DNA from 4 places in the Ensifer sp. 2TAB8 genome. Region 2 is predicted to be linked to each of the others. Evidence: predicted binding sites of a transcription regulator. Region 2 holds the regulator's gene; each other region holds the start of a gene.

Region 1 (5,864 bases), on a different contig from region 2:
GTTGGCGGGATGATGACGCGCGGAGCGATTGCACCGCAGCTTCCGGCGTGAATCGCACTTTGCTGCGCAAGCCGGCATTTACAGCGGCTTCGGCCGCGCTATCCTGCAACCGCTGGCCGCTTTTGCCGAGCGGTTTCGCCGTCTGGTTTTTCAGTTTCTTGAAGGGGAGCAAGAACGATGTGCGATGCCTGTGTGATGGAAACGGTGAAGGAGCGCATGCTCTCGCGCCGCAGCTTCTTCAAAGCCGCTGCAATTGGAACCGCCGGCCTCGCCGTGGCGAGCACCGGCGCAGCACCTCCCGCGCTCGCCCAGGGACATGGCAGCGTCACGGACCTGACCCACGAACTGCATGAGGATTTCCCGACCTTCTTCGGCCAGCAGCAGTTCTTCCGCGAGGAGAAGTTCAACTACGCCAAGGACAAGTTCAACATGTTCGAGCTCAGGGTGAACGAACACACCGGCACTCATGTCGACGCGCCCCTGCACTTTTCCGCCGATGGCCTTTCCGTTGCCGAACTGCCGGTCGACAAGCTCGTCGTGCCGCTCGTGATCGTCGACATCCGCGCGAAGGCCGCATCGGACGCGGACGCCCAGGTGACGCCGGACGACCTCAAGGCCTGGGTCGCCGCCAATGGCGAGATCCCGGAAAATGCCTGCGTCGCCATGCATTCGGGCTGGAGCGCGCATATGGGCACGGACAAGTTCCGCAATGCCGATGGCGGCGGCAAACTGCACTTCCCCGGCTTTCACGTCGAGGCGGCGAAGTATCTCATCGAAGAGAGCAAGGCGGCCGGCATCGCCGTCGATACGCTGTCGCTCGATCACGGCCCTTCGCCCGATTTCGCCACCCATTATGCCTGGCTACCCGAAGGACGCTGGGGGCTAGAGGCTGCCGCCAACCTCGACAAGCTGCCGGCCAAGGGCGCGACGCTCATTCTCGGCGCGCCGAAGCACCGCGGCGGCACCGGCGGCCCGGCGCGCGTCTTCGCGCTGGCCTAGGTCACAGACCTATAGAGCACACCCAGGTTTTGGCTGAAGCGAGTTTGACGGGAGCAAGGTCGTTTTCGCTTCCACGGCAACCACATGTTGCCGATCGTCGACCAGTTCCGCACCGGCTGCGTCACCATGAATCACGGTGCGCCAGCACGACGCCGATCGCGGAAAGGTCAACGGCTACGCCTGACGCGCCAAGGCACCCTACCCTCCAACGACTTCACTGATCTGAACGATGGGCGTGATGTCCGTATAGTTGGCGACATCCGCGGAGATCTCGGCGCGGTGCGGACCTAACGCCTCCTGGAATGTCTCGAGGCTCGGCGAGTAGACGTGGCACGCCGCGACAAACTGTGGCGCGCTTCCAGGCTCGCGACCGGCAACGCCCCTGTCGATCTCGTAGCGCAGGCAGGCATCGCCGAGCCGCTCCTCGAGCAAGGGCATGTGGGTGGTGCGGTAGTAGTCGTGGTCGAACTTCGAGCCGCCATCGGCCGGATAGTAGACGCTCATCTTGATCATGATCGGGCTCCTGCCTGAACGCCGCTTCGAGCGTCCGAAGCTACTTCTAGGTTACCGACCTATGGAGCACAACCAAGTTTTGGCTGAAACACGTTTGACGAGCGCAAGGTCGTTTTCGCTGTGCTTTTCGAAGCGGGTGACGACGGCACCGCAGACTTTCAGATCACGCAATCGGCCGTGGCCTCTGCAGGCACGGCTTCGGGTACGTTCCCGCCGGGTAGTTCCACACCGCTCAGCCGCCCCTCGACCGCAACCATTCGCATGGCCGACACGCCTTACGGGGCCTGCAACCCCAAGACCGTCACTGACGCCAGCGGCCAGACACGCGTGGTTGCCGCACGGCCGACGGGCTTCTGCGGCCCCAAGGTCTTCATCGTCACGCAGAACGGCAACGCCTATCAGGGTTCGAGCAAAGGCGTGCTGTTTACATCAGGACCATTCGGCGCGAACAACCAACCCTGCAACGAAATCCCCAATTGAACGCATCGACGACGGCTGCCCCAAACGCAACGCTGGCAATCGCTGCGACCTTGGCTATCGTCATCGCATCAAGCGACCGGCCCGCCCGCGTGCCGCCACCAGCGACAACAGTGAAGGACACCCATGAGCACCGTTACCCCGCCCCGAAACCCGGAAGCCGACCCACGCGTCAAAGCCGTGTTCGACGACATTCGCGCCACGCGCAAATCCGATTTCATCAACAATATGTGGCTGTGGCTCGCCTTCGACCCGGAGCTGCTGGAGCAGACCTGGCGCGACGTCAAGGCCGTGATGGCAACACCTTCGGCCCTCGATCCGCTGGTGAAGGAGATGCTCTACATCGCCGTCTCCGTCACCAATGGCTGCGGTTACTGCGCCCATTCCCACACGGCGGCAGCGAAGGCGAAAGGCATGAGCGATGCCCAGCACGCGGATCTGCTTCGGGTGATCTCGCTTGCCGCCCGCACCAACCAGCTTGCGACCGCTCTGCAGGTGCCGGTCGATGCCGTCTTCGACAAAGCCACGGAATAAACCGCGCGACCAAGAATAAGCGGCTTCGAAATCGCCTGTCTTTCCACAGGCTTGGTGCGTCCGGTGCAGAAAACGGAATAAAAGAAGAACATCCTTTCTGGCCTTTCCCCACCGAATCACTACATTGAGCCGCATGATGAGTGGTTTCGACGATATTCCTTTCTTCGACGAGGAGCCGGCGCCGCGCAAGCAGTCGCCAGCCCCTGGAGGTATTCCAGCCGCCGGAGGTATTGCTGCGCGCGCCATGGCGGCGCGTGACCGCGCCCAGCCGCGCCCGGATTATCTCTCCGGCCTCAACCCGGAACAGTCCGAAGCGGTCGAAACGCTCGATGGACCGGTTCTCGTGCTGGCCGGCGCCGGCACCGGCAAGACCCGGGTGCTCACCACACGCATCGCCCATATCCTTTCCACCGGCCGCGCCTTCCCCTCGCAGATCCTGGCGGTGACCTTCACCAACAAGGCGGCGCGCGAGATGAAGGAGCGCATCGGCGTGCTCGTCGGCCATGCGGTCGAAGGCATGCCCTGGCTCGGCACCTTCCACTCGATCGGCGTCAAGCTGCTGCGTCGCCACGCCGAGCTCGTCGGCCTGCGTTCCGATTTCACCATTCTCGACACCGACGACGTGATCAGGCTGATCAAGCAGCTGATCCAGGCCGAAGGCATCGACGACAAGCGCTGGCCCGCCAAGCAGTTCGCCGGCATGATCGACGGCTGGAAGAACAAGGGCCTCGATCCGGCGCAGATCCCCGAGGGCGACGCCCGCGCCTTTGCCAATGGCAAGGGCCGCGAACTCTACGCCGCCTACCAGAACCGGCTCTTGACGCTGAACGCCTGCGACTTTGGCGACCTGCTGCTGCACCCGATCCGCATCTTCCGCAACCACGCCGACGTGCTGAAGGACTATCACGACAAGTTCCGCTACATCCTCGTCGACGAGTACCAGGACACCAACACCGCCCAGTACATGTGGCTGCGGCTCCTCGCCCAGCGCCCCAAGGGCGTGCCGCAGAACGTCTGCTGCGTCGGCGACGACGACCAGTCGATCTACGGCTGGCGCGGCGCGGAAGTGGATAACATCCTGCGCTTCGAGAAGGACTTCCCGGGCGCCAAGGTGATCAAGCTCGAGCGCAACTACCGCTCGACCGAACATATCCTCGGCGCTGCCGGTCATCTGATTGCCCACAACGAAGGCCGCCTCGGCAAGACGCTCTTCACCGACCGTACCGATCCGGACGATGAAAAGGTGCAGGTGCACGCCGCCTGGGATTCCGAAGAGGAAGCCCGCGCCGTCGGCGAGGAGATCGAGCAGCTCCAGCGCCAGAAGCACAATCTGAACGACATGGCGATTCTGGTGCGCGCCTCGTTCCAGATGCGCGAGTTCGAAGACCGCTTCGTGACCCTCGGCCTCAACTACCGCGTCATCGGCGGCCCGCGCTTCTACGAGCGCCTCGAAATCCGCGATGCCATGGCCTATTTCCGCCTGGTCTGCCAGCCGGCCGACGACCTCGCCTTCGAGCGCATCGTCAACACGCCGAAGCGCGGCCTTGGCGATACCACCGTGCGCACGCTGCACGACTATGCCCGCGCCCGTGATGTGCCCATGCTGGCGGCAGCTTCCGAGATCATTGAGACCGATGAGCTGAAGCCGAAGGCGCGGAAAGCCCTGTTCGATGTCGTCACCGATTTCCGCCGCTGGCAGAGCCTGCTTGAGACGACGGTCCATACCGAACTCGCCGAGCAGATCCTCGACGAGAGCGGTTACACCGCCATGTGGCAGAACGACAAATCGGCAGAAGCTCCCGGACGGTTGGAAAACCTGAAGGAACTCATCCGCTCGATGGAAGCGTTTGAGTCACTGCGCGGCTTCCTCGAACACGTCGCTCTGGTCATGGATGCCGAGCAGAACGAGAACCTCGATGCCGTCTCGATCATGACGCTGCACTCGGCCAAGGGCCTGGAGTTCGACACGGTGTTCCTGCCCGGCTGGGAGGAAGGCCTGTTTCCGCATCAGCGCGCGCTCGATGAGGGTGGTCGCTCCGGCCTCGAGGAAGAACGGCGCCTCGCCTATGTCGGCATCACCCGCGCCAAGCACCGCTGCCACATCTGGTTCGTCTCCAACCGCCGAATCCACGGCCTCTGGCAGTCGACGATGCCGTCGCGCTTCCTCGACGAACTGCCGCTCGCCCATGTGGACGTGGCCGAAAACGAACAGTCCTATGGCGGCTATGGCCGCGGCGGTTACGGCCAGTCACGCTTCGATAAGGCCGATCCCTTCCAGAACAACTATTCGACACCCGGCTGGAAGCGCGCCCAGCAGCACCGCTCCGATGCCACCCGCGACAACTGGGGCACGCGCTCCGGCCATGCGGTCGAACGCATCGGCTACGGCGAAAGCGGCCCGCGGGGCCGCACCATCGACGGTGAACTGGTGGCAAAATCGACGGCCACGGAACCCTCCCGCTTCTCTGTCGGCGACCGCGTCTTCCACATGAAGTTCGGCAACGGCAACATCGCCGCAATCGAAGGCAACAAGCTCACCATCGACTTCGACCGCGCCGGCCAGAAGCGTGTTCTGGATGGGTTTGTCGAGAAGGTGTAAGGAGGCCAAATCTCCTCACGTGCATCCCCCATTATCCCCGCACCGTCGATATCATGGCGCAAACCAGCGAAGTGCACTAATAATTACAGGCACAATTCTCGCGTTTGAACGAAACCTTGTACCGATCTCCCTCGACGCGAAGTGGATGGAGACATGTCCTGGACGAGCGCTGTTCGCGGCCTGCTGGAGCTGGGCGCGGCAAATGTCGCCGAGGGTGACCGCGAAGGCATCCTCGTCGCGAATGTCGCGGCTTGCGTGATCGTCGTCACCACGACCGGCTTTGCGCTCATCTACGCGCTCTACGGCGAACCAAGCCTGGTGCCGCTCGTCTACGCCAATCTCGCCCTGGCGGTCGCGGCCGCGCTGACGCCGCTTTTCCATCGGTTCGGGCGCGTCGCGTCAGGGCTTTGGGAATTCGGGATCTGCGTCGTGATCCTGGTGTGGATCGCTTCCTATGTCGGCAGAGATTCCGGCGTGCTGCTGACCCTGCTCGGCGTGACGCCGGTCGCCTTCGCGATCCTCGGGTTTCAGAACATCGCCTTGGTGGCGGTCTTGAGCGCCGTAACGACGATCACGGTCATCGCCGCATCCATCGCGTTTCCTCAGGCGCGGTCGGGTGTCTATGACGACACCCGTTTCCTGCAACTCCTCCATTCGTCGTCGATCATCACGCTCACGCTCATGTGCTTCGCAACGATCTACTATGCCTTCCACCTGGCGAGAGAGGCGCAGGGGCGGCTCG
Region 2 (5,864 bases):
AGAGGCTGAACGGGTCGCGTGCTGAACGCTTCTCGCCCGGCGCATTGAACGGATCGGCCTTCTTCTCCTTGGACTTGCGTCCTTCGTCGGCGATGATCTCATCCACGGCCCGCTGGCACTTCATGAGTTCGTCTGCCGCCGGACCGGTGCCACGCAGACTGAGGTTTACGATGACGCGTTCGTCGAAGGCGATCGCCAAAGCCCGTTTGCGCACGAAGCCTGTGAGGAATTCGGGGTCGGTGACATTCACGAAGAGGAATTTGCCGTTCTCGTCTCCGGCGGCGGTCGCCGAAGCGCTCCAGGGATCGCTCTTGTCGAAGCGAAACGTCAGGTCATAGTCCTTGCCGATCTCGAGCGACTTCCAGTCGTCGCTGGCAAAGCTCATGTAGAGTGGCGATTCGGAGCCCTTGGGATAGAAACCCAGGCGCAGCCTGACCCCGCCCTCGAACATCGACGTAATGAAACACGAGCCTTCCATCGACGTGTCGGAAGCAACAATCCAGCCGCCGACCTCCTTCCACTTGATGATCTCGGACTCTTCAGCCGCGGCTGGCCCCGTCACCATCAGACAGCTCATCAACCCGAACAGCAATCTACGCATGCAAAGCCCCCGTTTGCTCGCATTTTGATGGGTCGCCGCGTGACTGTCGAGGGTGGGCGACCCGTACCCACGCAATATTTTAGGAATATTCACCTCTCGCGCGGACCGGTGCTCACGCCAAGGAATTACATGGCGAAGGGATCCTTCGACGACTTGCTCTGCCCGCCGCCCGCAAACGGGTCATTGTTCGGCGCATTGTTGCCGGCGCCCGCAAACGGATCGGCGGCCTCCCCCTGTCCGCCGCTCGGCATCAGCGTGTTCACGGCCTCCTGGCATTTGAACATCTCGCTGACGGCCTTCATCGAATCACGCAGGCTGAGGCTCGCCACCACACGACCTTCGAACGCCAGCGCCAGCGTATTCTTGCGCACGAATTCGGTGAAGAAGTCGGTATTGGAAAAATTGACGACCAGAGCCTTCGAACCCGTGAGGTCCACGCCGAACGCAACGGCCGGCCACTGGCGGCCGCGGTCGAGCTGCAAGGCAACGTCATACTCTCTTTGCGGCTCGATCGATTTCCAGGTGGCATTGCCGATCGAAAGAAACGCCAGGTTCGCCGATCCCTTTGGATAGAAGCCGATACGAAGAATCGCGCCGGCGTCATAGCTCGTCGCCGCGTAGCACGAGCCGCCCAAGGACGGATCGGAACCGACCGTCCAGGCGTTGATCCGCTTCCAGATATTCGAACGGCCCTCTTCAGCAGAGGCCGCTCCGGCCGCCACCAACAGACCGAGAACCGCCAACGACAATCTATGCATGCAACCACCCCACTTTCCCCGCAAAGTTATCGTATTTTTGCAACCTGTCGAGACAATGCGGCGCGATCACAACAGGGATTTGCGCACTCCAACAGGGAGGACATTGACTGGCACAACCGATGCGAATGCGGGTCGGCCGATCGCACCAGGATCAAGGGCCTTGCCGCCGCGCACCTCTGGCGCAAAACGGTCACAGCCTGAACTCAAAGACCTGTTGAACACATGAGAGTGATCGCCAAGTTTGCTGGACTTCGGAACGAAAGCGCGGTTCACATCGTTAACCGCCCCGTAGTCCCACCCTTGCCTCAAAGTGGACGATCACCGTGCTTGCCGCCCTGCTTCTCGCTTCGATAGTCGCATCGCCTAACATGCCTGACGTCAAGCTCAGTGCCGCCACGGTCGATGAACTGCAGACGGACTTCGAAAGCGCCGTACCCTGCCACCAGATTGATGGACGCAACGTGTGGAAGGGCGCCATTGCGTTCTACATCCAGTCGTTCGTCTATGACGGCGACACGCCCGTGGCAACCGATGCGGCGGACGCGGTGCTTCCCGAAGACAACAGCGCCGAGACGGTGAAGGAATTCGAAGACGCCTGCGCCGCCACGCAGCCGGCCTGACCCTCGCCATCAGAACGCTCGCGATTCGCCCGATGCGGTCCAATGCGGCCGTTGCCGGCCACACAATCATCACCCAAACCCGCTTTGCTCCCGTAAAAGTGACCAATCAGCACGCGCAGTCGCGCCAATTGACTGAATTCACGGAATTTTAGGCACTTGCAGAACACATATGGAACAGATAGTGTCTGTTCTTGATTTGTTTCACGCCTTCTGGAGCGACGTGCCATGCTGACCCGCAAGCAACAGGAATTGCTTCTGTTCATTCACGAACGCATGAAGGAGTCGGGCGTCCCGCCGTCATTCGATGAGATGAAGGATGCGCTCGACCTGGCGTCGAAGTCCGGCATCCACCGTCTGATTACCGCGCTCGAAGAACGCGGGTTCATTCGCCGTCTTCCGAACCGGGCCCGCGCGCTCGAGGTCATCAAGCTTCCGGAAGCCTACGCGTCCAGCCAGCAGCAGCCGCGTCGCGGCTTCTCGCCGAGCGTGATCGAGGGAAGCCTCGGCAAGCCGCCGGCGGCAGCCCCTGCCGCACCACCGAAGCCGGCGCCGGTGGCCGAAAACACATCAGTTTCCGTGCCGGTCATGGGCCGCATCGCTGCCGGTGTGCCGATCTCGGCGATCCAGAACAACACGCACGACATCACCGTTCCGCTCGACATGATCGGCAACGGCGAACACTACGCCCTCGAAGTCAAGGGCGACTCGATGATCGAAGCCGGCATCTTCGACGGCGACACCGTGATCATCCGAAATGGCAATACCGCCAACCCCGGCGATATCATCGTGGCGCTCGTGGATGACGAGGAAGCGACGCTGAAGCGATTCCGACGCAAGGGCGCATCGATTGCGCTTGAGGCCGCAAACCCTGCCTACGAGACACGGATCTTCGGGCCTGATCGTGTGAAGATCCAGGGCAAGCTCGTTGGGCTGATCCGCCGCTACCATTGACCTCCAGAAAAAATCGGCACTCTGAAGAGCCTCGCTGCCGCTTGGGGTAGCGAGGCTCTTCTTGTTTATCCGATAACGCGCCGCTTACTCGTGGATGGTGTATTCACCGAGTTCGCAAAGGTCCTGCGTATCTTCGGTCGTATCAAGGCCCGAGTCCTCTTCGAATTCGAAGCGCATGTCGTACTTGCAGACATCCCGACCGTCAGCGATGGTGATCTCCATGTTCTCGCCGGGGTTCAGAACCTGCCGGCCGAATACATCGTCTTCCCACTCGTTGACGCCCACCGGCGACGTGTAGAAGTTAGTCAGAACTGCATTTGTGTTGTTCTTCAGCTTGAAAACCAGGTCCTCTGCCCGCGCCTCGAATGTGGTCGCAGCAAAGAGGGCCAAGGCCGTCAGGACAAGTTTCGTTTTCATATAAGCCATTGCCTCCGCTTGATGATGACGGACGCTATCGATGCGGCTGATGTCAGCGGAGTCATCGTTCCCCCTCTACCGATTTCACCGAAGCGATAAGATCCGCAGGGGATTTAGAAGACGTGGCTTGTGCGGGCGTGTGGCACGCCTGAGCGAAAGCTCCCAGGTGTCTCAACCCGGAGTAAGCTGAGGAAGGCAATCGTTCCGACCTCCTCTTGAAGCATTGCTGCACGCTGGGCAGGAGCAATCGACATTGCCAGACGTTCTGCCTGTGGAAAGCGCCCGAACCGCAAATTCGCTTTGTGCTTTTTCCGAAAATGCCTCTTGCGGATTTTCTGCAATCATTCTAAATCCCCGCCAACGCTCGGTTATCCGAGCCGTGAGGCCTCGTGGCGGAGTGGTGACGCAGAGGACTGCAAATCCTTGTACCCCGGTTCAATTCCGGGCGAGGCCTCCAAATACATTCACCAATATAATCAATATGTTGCAGTCGTCGCGAAGCGGAAAAACACCGCTTCCGCGTAACGCGATGTTGCTACGAGATTCCCTTGCTTTCCCTGCACTTCCACGCGGCGACGGCGGATCCATACGACATGAAATGCGACATGTTCACAGCGAATCCTGAGCCAGAAACCCGCTCACCAGCTGCAGGTGCTTGAACCCCGCTTCTCCTTCGCGCCGCCTACGAACACGTCGCAGGTCACTGTCTCTGCGGAAGGCTGTCATAGCGCCCTCCGGGCCGCCCTGTGAGCGTCCATGAGGGTCGCGACGGGATCGGTCGCTGCCACTTCATCGCCTTCTGCAAGAAGCGCTCGTCCCTCACATCGATCTCGGCGAGCGCGATTCTGACGACAATCTCGCCGATCTTTTCGAGGCTCAGCACGTACTCCCGATGCTGTCTGCCGCCCCTAAAGAGGCGCGGCCCCTTGTCGAACTTGGACGTGGCGCGGAAAGAGCTCCCACACACCAAACCCTTCAAAGAACGCATAAATCCGTCGACGACGTATTTCGACATCGTGGCCAACAAAACATAGTCGTGCTGCGGCGGCCACAACATGGCGTCGACCTTCCGAATTAAGCAACTTCTAAAGTTACGCTTGAAGCCGCTCGCAACCGTGGCATTCTTACCGGCGATCGAGGGGGAGGTATTTGGATGCTGAAGGGTAGAACGTTGCTCTTCGCCGACATCATCGGCAGGTTCGGTATCTGCGCGTATTTCGCAATCGCGATGTTGCGGCGCATCGTTCACGCCGCGCAAATCGTGGTGAAAGACGAATGGCAGTCGGCTGACGTCTTGGCGTTGACTTCAACCGCCGCCACCGTCCTATTCCTCGGAATGGTCTGCGTGGTAGCCATTACGCGCTTGCCCCCGATCAAAGCAGCCACTGGCTTCGAGCCCTATTTGACCGCGATGGCAGGAACATTTCTTCTCGGGCTGATCGCATACTTACCCGAGCCCGCCGATACAGGCTTGGCGCTTCAAATGGCCGGCACGGCTATGATCGTGGTCGGGATGGTTTCGTCAGCCTTCGTTCTTTTCTGGCTCGGTCGCGCCTTCAGCATCATGCCGGAGGCCCGGACCTTGATAACGGGCGGCCCCTACTCGGTTGTTCGCCACCCGCTCCATCTAACGGAAGAGATCGCCATCATCGGCTTGATCGTCCTCAATCTTTCTGTCTGGTCAGTACTTCTTGGGGGTGTCCAGTGGCTGCTGCAATTTCGCAGAATGATCAACGAGGAACGAGTATTGCAGACCGCGTTCCCCAGTTATGGCGCCTATGCACTCGACGTCCCGCGCATTCTTCCATTCATGAACGCGGGTAAGCTGCGATCAGCACAGTGAAGCCAAGGTGGGATTTGCTCGTTCTGATACCGGATGAACGCGACGCCGGAGCCGTTGCCGCCATAACCGGTTGAGGCGGCGGATCGGCGAGACAGGCGGGATCCAGTCAGAAGGCCATCAGCACACCACCACCGCGTGAGCTGCGGCCTCCGAAAAATCACCACATTGGTGAAGCGTGCTGCGGCAATGTCTTCCTTCGAAGGCATTGCGGTTCTGCAAATATCGGCCTCAGCACCAGGGCGTCGTGTGTCCCGTCCACGGCCGCACCAGTCCCTCGTTTACGAGGACGCGTCCGATGGATTGATCGCCGCGAGTGACCAGCCGCAGCTTTTCACCGGCCTTGGCGTCCTGACGACTGTTCGCCGTTTCCAGCCTGAAGTCACCTGCGTTCAGCAGTTCGCGCAGGCGCTGCTTGGCGTAAAAGCCGCGCGAACGTTCCTTGTCGCAGCTTGCCTGGCGAATACGCGGTGCATCGACGTCCGCCACGCGGATCGTGTCTCCGTGGTAGAGGAAAGTGGCGCCGTCGATCACGCAGTTGTCGTTGCGAATCCCACAGAAATAAAACTGATCCGTGCGGATCGATGCCGTTTTGACTTCCTCATTCGGCCGCACCGCGGGTGTCGGCGCGTTCGCGCCGACGTCCACCGACGGCACGGGAGCTGCAAGCGCAACTC
Region 3 (5,864 bases), on a different contig from region 2:
GTTCCTTGCTATGCACATAGAGCGCAAGGACCAGGGCGGAGGTGAAGGCGGAAGCAACGCCAGCCTGCCCCACCATCTCGAAATCGACGGCAAGATAGCCGCGGCCGGGGACATTGCCGCCATCCTTGTCCTCGAACTCATTCAATTCGACATAGCGCTTCACCAGCGCGAGGCTGAGGAAGAAGAAGATGGCGAAGGACACGAGCCAGAAGGACAGTTCCGTGCCCGTTGCCGCGGCACCGGCAACGATACGGGTGGTGTAGAGGCCAGCAAGCGTGAAGACGTCAACCAGGAGCTTGCGCTTCAGCACGAAGGTATAGGCGGTCGTCGCGAAGGCATAGAACGCCAGCACGCCGGCGAATTTCCACGGCAGCAAAAAGGTCAGCGACAGCGATGCGAGAACCAGGCAGCCGGCAAGTATGAGCGCCGTCGGTACCGACATTTGGCCGCTCGCGAGCGGCCGGTGACGCTTCTTAGCGTGGCGGCGGTCGTTCGAAAGGTCCGAAAGGTCGTTGATGACGTAGACCGCGGAAGCAAGGAAGCTGAACGCGAAGAAGGCAATGATGACGCTGACGATCGCGTCGAAATGCAGGACCTCGTGATTGAGGATCATCGGCACGCCGATCAGCACGTTCTTTGCCCACTGATGCACCCGGATGGATCTCAGCGGTGCCAGCACGCTCACCTTGCCGGTATCAAGGCACTCGGCATCATGGTTGCGGCGCCATTTTTCGGCAGCGGCATCAGGCGCAACCACGATCGCGCGGCGCGCCGCCTCGAAGACGGCGATGTCGTCGCGGCTGTTGCCCATGTAGTCGAACGCGCCGTCGCCGAAACGATCGACCAGCGCCTGGCGCTTACGGCTGCTCGTCAGATTGAGCGCATCGGTCGAATGCATGACCGAGGAAAAGAGGCCGACGTGATCGGCAATATCCCTGGCAACCGACGGCGCCGCACCGGTGACGAGTACCAGTTCGCGGCCCGTCTTTCTCTCCTCGGCGAGCCGGTCGATGACGGCCTGCCGGTAGGGCCAGTCCTGCGCCCTGCGCCCGGAACGCAAGGCCACCTCGTGCTTCAACCGCGCCTTGCCCTTTGCCAGCCAGAACAGCATGGGAAAAAGCATCAGGGGGTTGCGCAACAGGATGATCGCCGCGCCTTCCCACAGTGTATCGGCGGCCAACAGAGTACCGTCCAGATCCACACACAGCGGAATGTGCCGTGTCTCGGTGCGCGCGTCCATGATTTCCATCCCAGCCATAATTGCCGGCATGATGACGTCTTCAACTTTCCAGAGTGGAAATACGGGCCACAATCTCGCCCGGAAACTGTCGGCCTGGTTAACAAATGTCGGCAGCGCGGACCAAGGTCAGTGGCGGCCGATCCAGTTCAACGCATCACGCCAGTCAGTCATGCGCACCGGGGTGCCGTGTGAGCCGCTTTCGAACAGGACGAAGCGCGTCGGATAGCCTTGAGCCTTCAGCGTGCGATAAAGTGCCTTCTGGCTCTCGGCCGGATAAACGCTGTCGCGGCTGCCATGGCTGAAGTACATGGGCAACTTCGCCTTGAAGGCGGCGCTCTTCGTAAAATCGGGGTCGCTCACGCCACCCATCACCATCATGCCGCTGAGAGCTGCGACAGCGGAGGGATCGCGCGAAACGCCCCAGCAGATGAAGCTGCCCATCGAGGCGCAGGCCAGCACCACGGGCCGGCCGCCCGAGCGCTCTGAGACCTGCCTGACCAGGCCGGCAATATCCGCGGCACCTGACGTGTCGAAGGAACGGACGCTCGGTGCGTAATAGACGCCACCATTGGCGACAGCGAGGTTTTTCAGCCGATTGAAGTTGCCGCCGAAGGAAAAGTCGTTGGTGCCGAGCCGTCGGTCGCCACCGCGACCGTGGATGAAGATCACCGTGAAGGCAGCGCCGCGGTCCGGACCGACGCGGGTCACGTCAAGCGGACGGCCGCCGATGTCGAGCGTCTCGTTGACCTGCTCGCTTTTCACGCCCAGAGAAACATAGGCGCGCTTCACCCGGCGTTCCGGGATTTCGTCCCGTTCGTTGATATCGCGCAATTCCTGATAGTCGACGGTCAGGTCATCACCGTCATCATTTTGCTGCAGCACCTTGCCATAGGAGAAGAGCTCGTCCTTGAAGGGCTTCAGTGCCTGCGCCTGGACGACAGAAGCTGCGGAAAAGAAGGCAACGGCCAGCAGAAGCCGACGAAACGGAAAAACAATTGTGGACACGGCCAATGACGGGCTCCCTCGTTCGCCGAAAGCCTTGCCATCGCCCGGACGTCAAAGCAACACTTGCGCCATGACACGGCCGTGAAGGCGGATTTTCGCCAAGGCCGACGCCGGCATTCTCCTTTTGTTCGCATATCCTGTAAGAGTCTGGCAGAATTCAGATGATTCGACCGCCGGGGGATGGCGGCAAAGCCGAGGTCTTGCTATGGCCTCAGGCATCCCCATACGACAGGAACGATCCGAACGGCCCCATGGACGACAACAGCGACCTCTTTTCAATGCCCGAGCAACCGAAGCCCGTACAGCCGAGCGCCAAACCGGCTGTGCCAGCGGCACCCGTCGTGCGCGAAGAGCCGCGCCCTGCCCCGAAAGGCAGTGATGGCAGTGATTATGATGCGTCGGCAATCGAGGTGCTCGAAGGCCTGGAGCCGGTGCGCCGTCGTCCGGGCATGTATATCGGCGGCACCGACGAGAAGGCGCTGCACCATCTCTTCGCCGAAGTCATCGACAACTCGATGGACGAAGCGGTGGCCGGCCATGCCAACTTCATTGAAGTGCACCTCGACGCAGACGGCTTCCTGACCGTCACCGACAACGGTCGTGGCATCCCGGTCGAGAACCATCCAAAATTCCCGGGCAAGTCGACGCTCGAAGTCGTCATGACGGTTCTGCATGCCGGCGGCAAGTTCGACGGCAAGGCCTATGAGACCTCCGGCGGTTTGCATGGTGTGGGCGTTTCCGTCGTCAACGCGCTGTCCGATGCGCTCGAAGTGGAGGTTGCACGCAATCGCAAGCTCTATCGCCAGCGCTTCTCCCGCGGCATTCCGCAGGGCGGGCTCGAAGAACTCGGCGATGTGCACAACCGCCGCGGCACCCGCGTTCGCTTCCATCCGGACCCGGATATTTTCGGGCCGCATGCGCATTTCGAGCCCGGCCGGCTGTTCCGCATGGCGCGCTCGAAGGCCTATCTCTTTGGCGGCGTCGAGATCCGCTGGTCTTGCGATCCCTCGCTGCTGCAGGAAGGCTCGGAGATCCCGGACAAGGCTGTCTTCCACTTCCCGGGCGGCCTGAAGGACTATCTCGCCGCAACACTCGGTAAGGAATTCACCGTCACCCGTGAGATCTTCGCCGGCAAGTCGGAGAAGGCAAACGGGCACGGCTCGCTCGAATGGGCGGTCACCTGGTACGGCGGCGACCAGCAGGTCCATTCCTACTGTAATACCATCCCGACGCCCGAGGGCGGCACGCACGAGGCGGGCTTCCGCATCGCGCTGACCAAGGGCCTGAAGAACTATGCCGAGCTGACGCAGAACAAGCGGGCGGCGATCATCACCACCGACGACGTGATGATTTCGGCAGCAGGCATGCTTTCGGTCTTCATTCGCGAACCGGAATTCGTCGGCCAGACCAAGGACAAGCTTGCGACGGTCGAGGCCCAGCGCATCGTCGAAAACGCACTGCGCGACCCATTCGACCACTACCTTGCCGACAATCCGGGCGAAGCCGCCAAGCTGCTCGACTGGGTCGTCGAGCGTGCAGAAGAACGCGTGCGCCGACGCAAGGAAAAGGAAGTCAACCGCAAGACGGCAGTGCGCAAGCTGCGCCTGCCGGGCAAGCTCGCCGACTGCTCGCAGAACACCGCAGAAGGCGCCGAACTCTTCATCGTCGAAGGGGACTCTGCAGGCGGATCGGCAAAGCAGGCACGCAACCGCGCCAACCAGGCGATCCTGCCGTTGCGCGGCAAGATCCTCAACGTTGCAAGCGCCGGCCGCGAGAAGCTTAGCGCCAACCAGCAGATCACGGATCTCGTCCAGGCGCTTGGCTGCGGCACCCGCAGCAAATACCGCGAAGAGGACCTGCGCTACGAGCGCATCGTCGTCATGACCGACGCCGACGTCGACGGCGCGCACATCGCCTCGCTGCTGATCACCTTCTTCTATCAGGAAATGCCTGAACTGATCCGCGGCGGTCATCTCTATCTCGCCGTGCCGCCGCTCTATCGCATCAGCCAGGGCTCGAAGACGCTCTATGCGCGCGACGACGCGCACCGCGAGGAACTGATGCGCACCGAGTTTTCCGGTCGTGGCAAGGTCGAGATCGGTCGCTTCAAGGGTTTGGGCGAGATGCTGCCGGCGCAGCTCAAGGAAACGACGATGGACCCGAAGTTCCGCACGTTGCTCAAGGTCGAGATCGACGAGATCGATTTCGAAGGCACGCGCGAGGCAGTGGACAATCTCATGGGTACCAAGGCCGATGCCCGATTCCGCTTCATCCAGGAGCGCGCCGTGTTCGCCGATAACCTGGACATCTGATCCGGAAGTGTTGCGAAGATGCGCACGCTTCTCGTGCGCCCTGAGCCATCAAGATCGAAAGCGGCGGCCCGAGGCCGCCGTTTCGGTTTCCGGACCCTTGCACCAATCGGGCGAACGGGGATCATGCCGCCTGGCGAACAGACTTTTCCATGAACAGGCTCAGCGGATCCGGCTGGTAGTCTCCGAAAGGTGAACGCTCGACATAGCCGGCCGCCTTGTAAAGCCCGATCGCCTCGGGCTGATAGATGCCGGTTTCGAGGCGAATTGCCGTGTAGCCAAGATCACCCGCACGCGCCTCCAGGGCCTGCAACAACAGCTTGCCGACTTTCAGGCCCCTCGCCTCAGGATCGACGAACATGCGTTTGATCTCGGCCGTGCCGTCACCGGCTTCCACGAGCGCGCAGCAGCCGACGATGTCATCCTCGCGGCGGGCCACCAGGAACGAGACCCCGGCCTGCTCCAGGCTCGATAGGTCGACCATATGATTGCTTTCGGCAGGATAGAGCGAAGCGGCATAAGCGTCGGAGAGTTCCAGCAGACGCACAACCGCGGCTTGGCGTGGCGACTCCAGGGCTATCGTTACGGCAGGCAATGATTTCGTCCTTCTTGGCTTCAGCGATTTGTGCCGGAGGTTAGTGCCACCCTTACCGCCAGCCAATACGTCAAATGACGCAGGGTCCCGGTACTCGCCCTATCAATCCGGCTAACAGGCTGAAACAATTTGTTCCGCGTCGCCGACAACGCTGCCCTATTTCGGGGAGAATCGTGCAGGCATAGGTTGATCCGACCACAACCTCCAGGGACCGACAGGAACACCATGCAAGCGGCGCTGATTGTCATGACCATTCTCGGCTGCGACCACGACGTCAGCCAATGCCAGTACATTTCGACGGTCAATGGTACATGGCCATCGATCGCCCAATGCGACACGGATTCGCAGGCGCAATTGCCGAAGTTCTCGAATGCCAACTATCCGGTCGTCGTCGCGATGTGCGAGAGTTCCGGTCCGGCCCTCGCCGACCTCAGCCCGCCACCGGCCGGTTCCCAGCAGAGCCAGACACCACCTTCACAAGTGGCCGAACCGGTGTCGGAGCCAAACCTGCCGAAGCGGACACTGGCCTTCCTCTCAGGCGCCATCCCGGATCGAGAGAAGCTCAAGACGATCGTTACAAAGCCGGTGCACTATATCGAAGACGGCTATTCCTGGGTCGCCCGCCGCGTCACCAACTAGCGGTCTCGCTCAAACCAGACCGGCAGCAATCAGGCTTTCGGCGCTGGCTGCTACGGCCGTTTCTGCGGTTCGCGGC
Region 4 (5,864 bases), on a different contig from region 2:
CATCGTCGATTCGCTCGGCTGGGCCTATTTCCGCATGAACCGCTTCGACGATGCGGTGGTGGAACTGGAAAAGGCGGCTGAACTGATGGCTGGCGACCCGACCATCAACGATCACCTCGGCGACGCCTACTGGCGCGTCGGACGCAAGCTCGAAGCCGTGTTCCAGTGGACGCAGACGCTTGAGCTGAAGCCCGAGGAAGCCGAGATTCCGAAGATCAAGGCGAAGATCGAAAACGGCCTGCCGCCGCTGAAGGAAGAGGTCCCTGCCTCTGCCGACGCCAAGGAAACCGCGCCGAAGAAAGTGACCCCGGAAGCGCCGGCGCCGGACAAGAAGTCCTGATCGATCCATGACCGAGGACGGCATTGCGGGCTTCACGCTGACACGCGCGGCGCCCGCAAAGATCAACTTGGCGCTCCATGTCGTCGGCCAGCGGGCCGACGGCCACCATCTTCTAGAAAGCCTCGTCACCTTCGCCGATCGCGGCGACCGCATCGGCCTTGCAACAGCAAACACCGATCTCTTCACCGTTTCGGGGCCTTTTGCTGCCGAACTGCCCATGGATGCCAGCGCTGAGGGCGGCAATCTGGTGCTAAAGGCGCGGGACCTCCTGCGTGCGGAACTGCGCGCGCGCGATCCCGCCACCGCTGGCCCTGTTCACCTGCATCTCGAAAAGAACTTGCCCCTCGCCTCCGGTATCGGTGGCGGATCTGCGGACGCGGCGGCCACGCTGCTCGGGCTTCTCGAACTTTGGGGCGCCACGATCGAACCTTCTCGCCTCGACGAGATGGCATTGGCGCTGGGCGCCGACGTGCCGATGTGTCTTGCCGGCATGCCCCTCGTGGCGAAGGGCATCGGCGAGGAGATCACGCCGCTCGCCCACCTTCCATCCCTGTCCCTCGTGCTCGTCAATCCGCTCGTTGCCGTTTCGACGCCTGTGGTCTTCCGGACGCTTTCAAACAAGACCAATCCACCGCTCGTTCTGCCGCAGAACCTTGGAACGATCGACGCATGGCTGGCGGCCATGGCGGCAATGCGCAACGATCTGCAGCCGCCGGCGCAGCAGTTGCAGCCGGTGGTAAGCGATGTCTGCCAAGTGCTGACGGAAGCAGGCGCGACGCTGGTGCGGATGTCAGGCTCAGGCGCGACCTGCTTCGGCATTTTCGACAACGGTGCGCATGCGGCTGCGACAGCGCGCACTCTTTCGGAGGCGCAACCCGGCTGGTACGTTCTCGCCTGCAACACGACAGGAAGAGGCAAATAGAATGGCCGGCATCGACGAAAAACGTCCCTTCATTCCCATCGGAATTGCTGTTCTCACCGTGTCCGATACGCGCACGCTCGCAGACGACAAATCGGGCGACACGCTGGAAGCGCGGGTGCGCGACGCCGGTCATCGCCTCGAAGCTCGCGCGATCGTGCCGGATGATCGGGCGAAGATTTACGACCAGGTAAAGGCCTGGACGCTGGAGCCGACGATCGACGTGGTGATCACGACCGGCGGCACGGGTTTCACCGGCCGGGATGTGACGCCGGAGGCGCTGGAGCCGCTGTTCGAAAAACGCATGGACGGCTTCTCCGAAGTGTTCCACCGGATTTCCTACGAAAAGATCGGCACCTCGACCATCCAGTCGCGCGCGACCGGCGGGGTCGCCAACGCCACCTTCATCTTCGTTCTGCCGGGATCGCCAGGGGCCTGCCGGGACGCCTGGGACGGCATCTTGAAGCAGCAGCTCGACTACCGGCACATGCCCTGCAATTTCGTCGAGATCATGCCCCGGCTCGACGAGCACCTGAAACGCGGCTGAGCCAGAACCCGCCACGCGCAACCATCGCTCTTCGGGTGCGTCTGTTACCTTTGTAACTGACAGCCATTTTTCCTGTCGTTAGCGTCCGATCATCAGCCAAGCGAAATCGGCCGCCGCACCTTTTCTTCGGGCTGTATGAACGCCTCCCCGCCAATATCCCCGGGCGGGGAGAACAAGGGGATACGACGTGCAGCCAGAATGCTGCCCGGCAAGAACTTTATCAGACAAGGTCATTTGAGAGACACCTAGAGGTGCCGTCCCCTGGACTGGCACCTTTTTAGTGCGTGGAGTTCAAGGGCGCGCCCGTCTGCTTTCGACGGCAACCCAGGCCGGAACGAGCTCGGTGGAGAGCTTGCGAACGGCCCGGACGTTCGTCATGTCGCCGAGGCAACGGTTGCCCGCCGCCGCCGCCAGGGCATCGTTCTTGTTCATCAGGAAACCCGCTTCCAGCGGCTTCTTTCGCCGGACCATACGGCTGAAAAACGGCTTGCGATGCATTCGGGAATCGGAGAACCGCGCGGGCGTCCTGTTCAGCGAGACGTATTCGGCAAGCTCGTCGATCCAGCGACCGATCGGGCGCGCGCCGGGCTCGAGCAACATCAGCCATTCGCCGCGTGCGGAGCGCACGACATCGCCGAGATCCCAATCGAGGCAAAAGCGGCAACCGGCCGCCTCGGCCACGCGCGACGAACCATCCCTTGAGCCATGATCGAGGATGATCACGTCGCTGACGAGGCCCTCCACGGCGCCGGCAACGAGCACCGAGAGCGTCTGCACCAGTTCGGCTTCGTTGTCCCGTGTTTCCATGATAATCGTCAGCATAGCCCGTCCTACCGCATCACCCTTACAATTGCTACATCCGCAGACCGGCGGAGGCAGCTTGCTGGGAGGCATCTTGGATCCACACCAAAACCTTCTGCTTTTTTGTTCTTGAATTGTTCTTGTTTTCGCGATAGGAAAATAGTCAGAACAAAACGGGATCAGAAATCTGGTTCCGGGGAGATTCCAATGACCGAGCTGTCTCAGATCAGGCAGGGTGCGCTCGCACCCGCCAATACGGCAGATGTCGCCGACGCGATGATGAGCGCAACCGGATTGCGGATCGACATCGACCGTCGCCGCGGGCGCGGTGCCGGGCTCAACATGTCAGGCCGCTTCGAGCCACAGGCGCGGGAAAGCTTCGACGACGGCTGGGAAAGCCTGGAGGACCTGCCACCGTTCAAGACCGAAGTGCAGGTCGAGAAGCCGCGGACGGTGATCACGCGGAACGATTCTCCCGATATCTCCTTCGATCGTTCGATCAACCCCTATCGCGGATGCGAGCACGGCTGCATCTATTGCTTCGCCCGTCCGACGCATGCCTTCATGGGCCTCTCGGCAGGCCTGGATTTCGAAGCCAAGCTCTTTGCCAAACCGGATGCTGCGCGGCTTCTGGAGCGCGAACTGGCGCGGCCGGATTACAAGGTCAGGCCAATCGCCATTGGTACCAACACGGATCCCTATCAGCCGATCGAAAAGGAATGGCGCATCATGCGCCAGATCCTGGAAGTACTCAGCGAGGCCAATCATCCGGTCATGATCGTCACGAAATCGGCGATGGTGACCCGCGACATCGACATTCTCGTGCCGATGGCCGAAAAGGGGCTGGTCCGGGTCGGCATCTCGGTCACGACGCTCGATCGCAAACTGGCACGAACGATGGAGCCGCGCGCTGCGACGCCTCCCAAGCGCCTGGAGGCGATTCGCGCCCTCGCCGAGGCGGGCATCCCCGCCGGCGTTCTCGTCTCGCCCATCATCCCCGCGCTCAACGACCATGAGATCGAGCGAGTGCTCGAAGCGGCCAGGACAGCTGGGGCAACCGAAGCGAGTTACGTTCTTTTGCGGCTGCCGCTGGAAGTTAGCCCGCTGTTTCGTGACTGGCTGCTGCGCAACTATCCGGACCGCTACCGCCATGTCATGTCACTCATCCGCTCCATGCGGGGCGGCAAGGACTACGACGCTGAATTCGGCAAGCGCATGAAAGGCGCCGGTCCCTATGCCTGGCAGATCGGCCGCCGCTTCGATCTCGCCACAAAGCGCCTTGGCTTCAACCCGACACGCCGGCAGCTTCGCGACGACCTCTTCGTGCCGCCGCTGGGAACGGGGGTGCAACTCTCGCTTCTTTGACGATTTTCCCGGTGGCCGGCGCAGAGCCATTCCGGGTTCGTGACCGATGCTGCGCGCTGACGATGCCGGGAGATGGGATACCGCCGCCAATTCCCCTCAGCAAGCGGTGCCAGCGCCCAGAGGTCACAAAGCAGTTCCGATGCCCTGCCCCCGCCTGGGGCATCGGCCATCCCCCCGTCCGCCGCCGCACTCGGACCTGGGGGCTTGAAGAGAATCGGTCGATCATGCGAATTAGACTCATGTCTCGCAGGTCGTCCGATTCTCCCCTTTTTCCCGATATCATCGAAGCACCCGATTTCAGTTTTGAACTCTCGGCGAAGGGGGACGGTTTCTGGCCTGTCGCCGGCGCCGATGAAGCTGGCCGCGGCCCGCTCGCAGGGCCGGTCGTAGCAGCCGCAGTCATCCTGGATCCCGACGCCATTCCCGAAGGCCTCGACGACAGCAAGAAGCTCAGCGCCCAGGCACGCGAGAGGCTGTTCGAAGCAATTCTCGCGACATCGGAGGTATCGATCGCCTCAGCTTCCGCCGGCACGATAGATGCCACCGACATCCGCAAGGCAAGTCTGGAAGCGATGCGGCGCGCGGTGGCGGGCCTCACCTCGTCCGCCCGCTTCGTGCTCGTCGACGGCCGTGACGTGCCGCCCGGACTTTCATGCCACGCCAAAGCTGTCGTGAAAGGTGACGCGCGGTCGTTGTCGATCGCCGCTGCTTCGATTGTCGCCAAGGTTACCCGGGATCGCATGATGGCCCGCGCCGATCTCGCCCATCCCGGTTACGGCTTCGCGCTCCATGCCGGCTATGCGACCGTGACCCATCGCCGCGCCATTGAAGCCCAAGGCCCCTGCGCTCTTCACCGCATGAGCTTCCGGCCGTTGCGGAAAGACGACTAGCGCCTGCCCCATCCTCAATAGACGATCAACCCGACGCGCCCGGTTCCGAAACGCGCGGATGGCTGACCTCGACGCACCTTCACCGCGCCTACGCGGCCAACAGTCGCGCCATCGGACACGATACCGGGCTGGAAGCGCCGACGACATCCCGGCCGTCCGGCTGTGTCTCGGGCAGGCAGCAGCGCGACTGCCGGCATAGGCCCACCCGGGCTCGACCACCACACGCTTGGAAAGGCGTCACTCGGCGCATGGTACAAACAAAAAGCCCCGCACAAGGCGGGGCTCTTTCAATCGGGAATGTCCTGGCGGCTTAGTTCAGGCGTGCCTTGACTTCGCCAAGCGCCTTCTTGAACAGGTCACTCTGTGCGCCGGCGTCCGCCTTGGCGGCAACGACCTTCTCGGCAGCGGCAATCGCCAGATCGACAGCAGCGGAACGGACGGCGTTGATCGCGTCGCTTTCAGCCTGCTTGATCTTCTGCTCCGAGAGAGCCGTGCGACGCGCAACGTATTCCTCGGTCTTCTGCTTGGCTTCCGCCGTCAGCATTTCGGCTTCGCGCTGAGCGGCAGCGACGATACCGGCAGCTTCCGCTTCAGCATCCTTACGCTTGCGCTGGTACTCGGCAACAAGGCTCTGTGCTTCTTCGCGCAGGCGCTTTGCTTCAGTCAGCTCGTTACCGATCTTTTCGGCGCGGGCGTCGAGCGCCTTGCCGATCATGCCCGGAACCTTGAGATAGGCGATCAGGACGAAGAACAGGATCAGGCCAACGAAGGCATAGAAAGTTGCATCAAGATGCATGGCTCAGTGCTCCTCAGTTGCCAGCCGATGCCTTGACGGCAGCGGTGATCTCGGCCTTGGTGACGGTTCCACCGATCAGCTGCTGAACGACAGCGGTCGCGGTTTCCTCGGCGATGGCACCGACGTCGGCCAGTGCCTTTGCCTTGATGTCGGCGATGCGGTCTTCCGCGGCCGAAATCTTCTTGGCGAGATCGGCTTCGACGGCC

The links. Region 2 encodes LexA, which represses DNA repair genes until DNA is damaged. Its sites were predicted from a motif close to TGTTCNNNNTGTGTTCNG; they were not measured.
Region 1: AB4Z53_RS06895 (ATP-dependent helicase) is a predicted target of LexA. The motif match lies at 2,597-2,614, and genes of this name have one in related genera.
Region 3: parE (DNA topoisomerase IV subunit B) is a predicted target of LexA. The motif match lies at 2,360-2,377, and genes of this name have one in related genera.
Region 4: AB4Z53_RS01520 (PA0069 family radical SAM protein) is a predicted target of LexA. The motif match lies at 2,732-2,749, and genes of this name have one in related genera.

Annotation. Positions count from the first base shown of each region.
Region 1 is NZ_JBFRGB010000002.1:228,968-234,831, forward strand. Features, by position in the region: gene AB4Z53_RS06875 (cyclase family protein) at 178-999, shown strand; gene AB4Z53_RS06880 (EthD family reductase) at 1,198-1,512, opposite strand; gene AB4Z53_RS06885 (hypothetical protein) at 1,633-1,992, shown strand; gene AB4Z53_RS06890 (carboxymuconolactone decarboxylase family protein) at 2,116-2,523, shown strand; gene AB4Z53_RS06895 (ATP-dependent helicase) at 2,657-5,122, shown strand; gene AB4Z53_RS06900 (adenylate/guanylate cyclase domain-containing protein) at 5,276-5,864, shown strand, end outside.
Region 2 is NZ_JBFRGB010000007.1:233,389-239,252, forward strand. Features, by position in the region: gene AB4Z53_RS14850 (hypothetical protein) at 1-601, opposite strand, end outside; gene AB4Z53_RS14855 (hypothetical protein) at 727-1,359, opposite strand; gene AB4Z53_RS14860 (hypothetical protein) at 1,728-1,979, shown strand; gene lexA (transcriptional repressor LexA) at 2,205-2,930, shown strand; gene AB4Z53_RS14870 (hypothetical protein) at 3,015-3,347, opposite strand; tRNA gene AB4Z53_RS14875 (tRNA-Cys) at 3,731-3,804, shown strand; gene AB4Z53_RS14880 (hypothetical protein) at 4,048-4,404, opposite strand; gene AB4Z53_RS14885 (methyltransferase family protein) at 4,501-5,190, shown strand; gene AB4Z53_RS14890 (thermonuclease family protein) at 5,419-5,864, opposite strand, start outside.
Region 3 is NZ_JBFRGB010000020.1:34,203-40,066, reverse strand. Features, by position in the region: gene AB4Z53_RS26190 (UbiA family prenyltransferase) at 1-1,240, opposite strand, end outside; gene AB4Z53_RS26185 (alpha/beta hydrolase) at 1,367-2,251, opposite strand; gene parE (DNA topoisomerase IV subunit B) at 2,497-4,557, shown strand; gene AB4Z53_RS26175 (GNAT family N-acetyltransferase) at 4,679-5,149, opposite strand; gene AB4Z53_RS26170 (hypothetical protein) at 5,375-5,788, shown strand; gene AB4Z53_RS26165 (SDR family oxidoreductase) at 5,798-5,864, opposite strand, start outside.
Region 4 is NZ_JBFRGB010000001.1:289,251-295,114, forward strand. Features, by position in the region: gene AB4Z53_RS01500 (tetratricopeptide repeat protein) at 1-340, shown strand, start outside; gene AB4Z53_RS01505 (4-(cytidine 5'-diphospho)-2-C-methyl-D-erythritol kinase) at 348-1,262, shown strand; gene moaB (molybdenum cofactor biosynthesis protein B) at 1,264-1,806, shown strand; gene AB4Z53_RS01515 (glycosyl transferase) at 2,098-2,628, opposite strand; gene AB4Z53_RS01520 (PA0069 family radical SAM protein) at 2,815-3,972, shown strand; gene AB4Z53_RS01525 (ribonuclease HII) at 4,212-4,862, shown strand; gene AB4Z53_RS01530 (F0F1 ATP synthase subunit B) at 5,173-5,658, opposite strand; gene AB4Z53_RS01535 (F0F1 ATP synthase subunit B) at 5,672-5,864, opposite strand, start outside.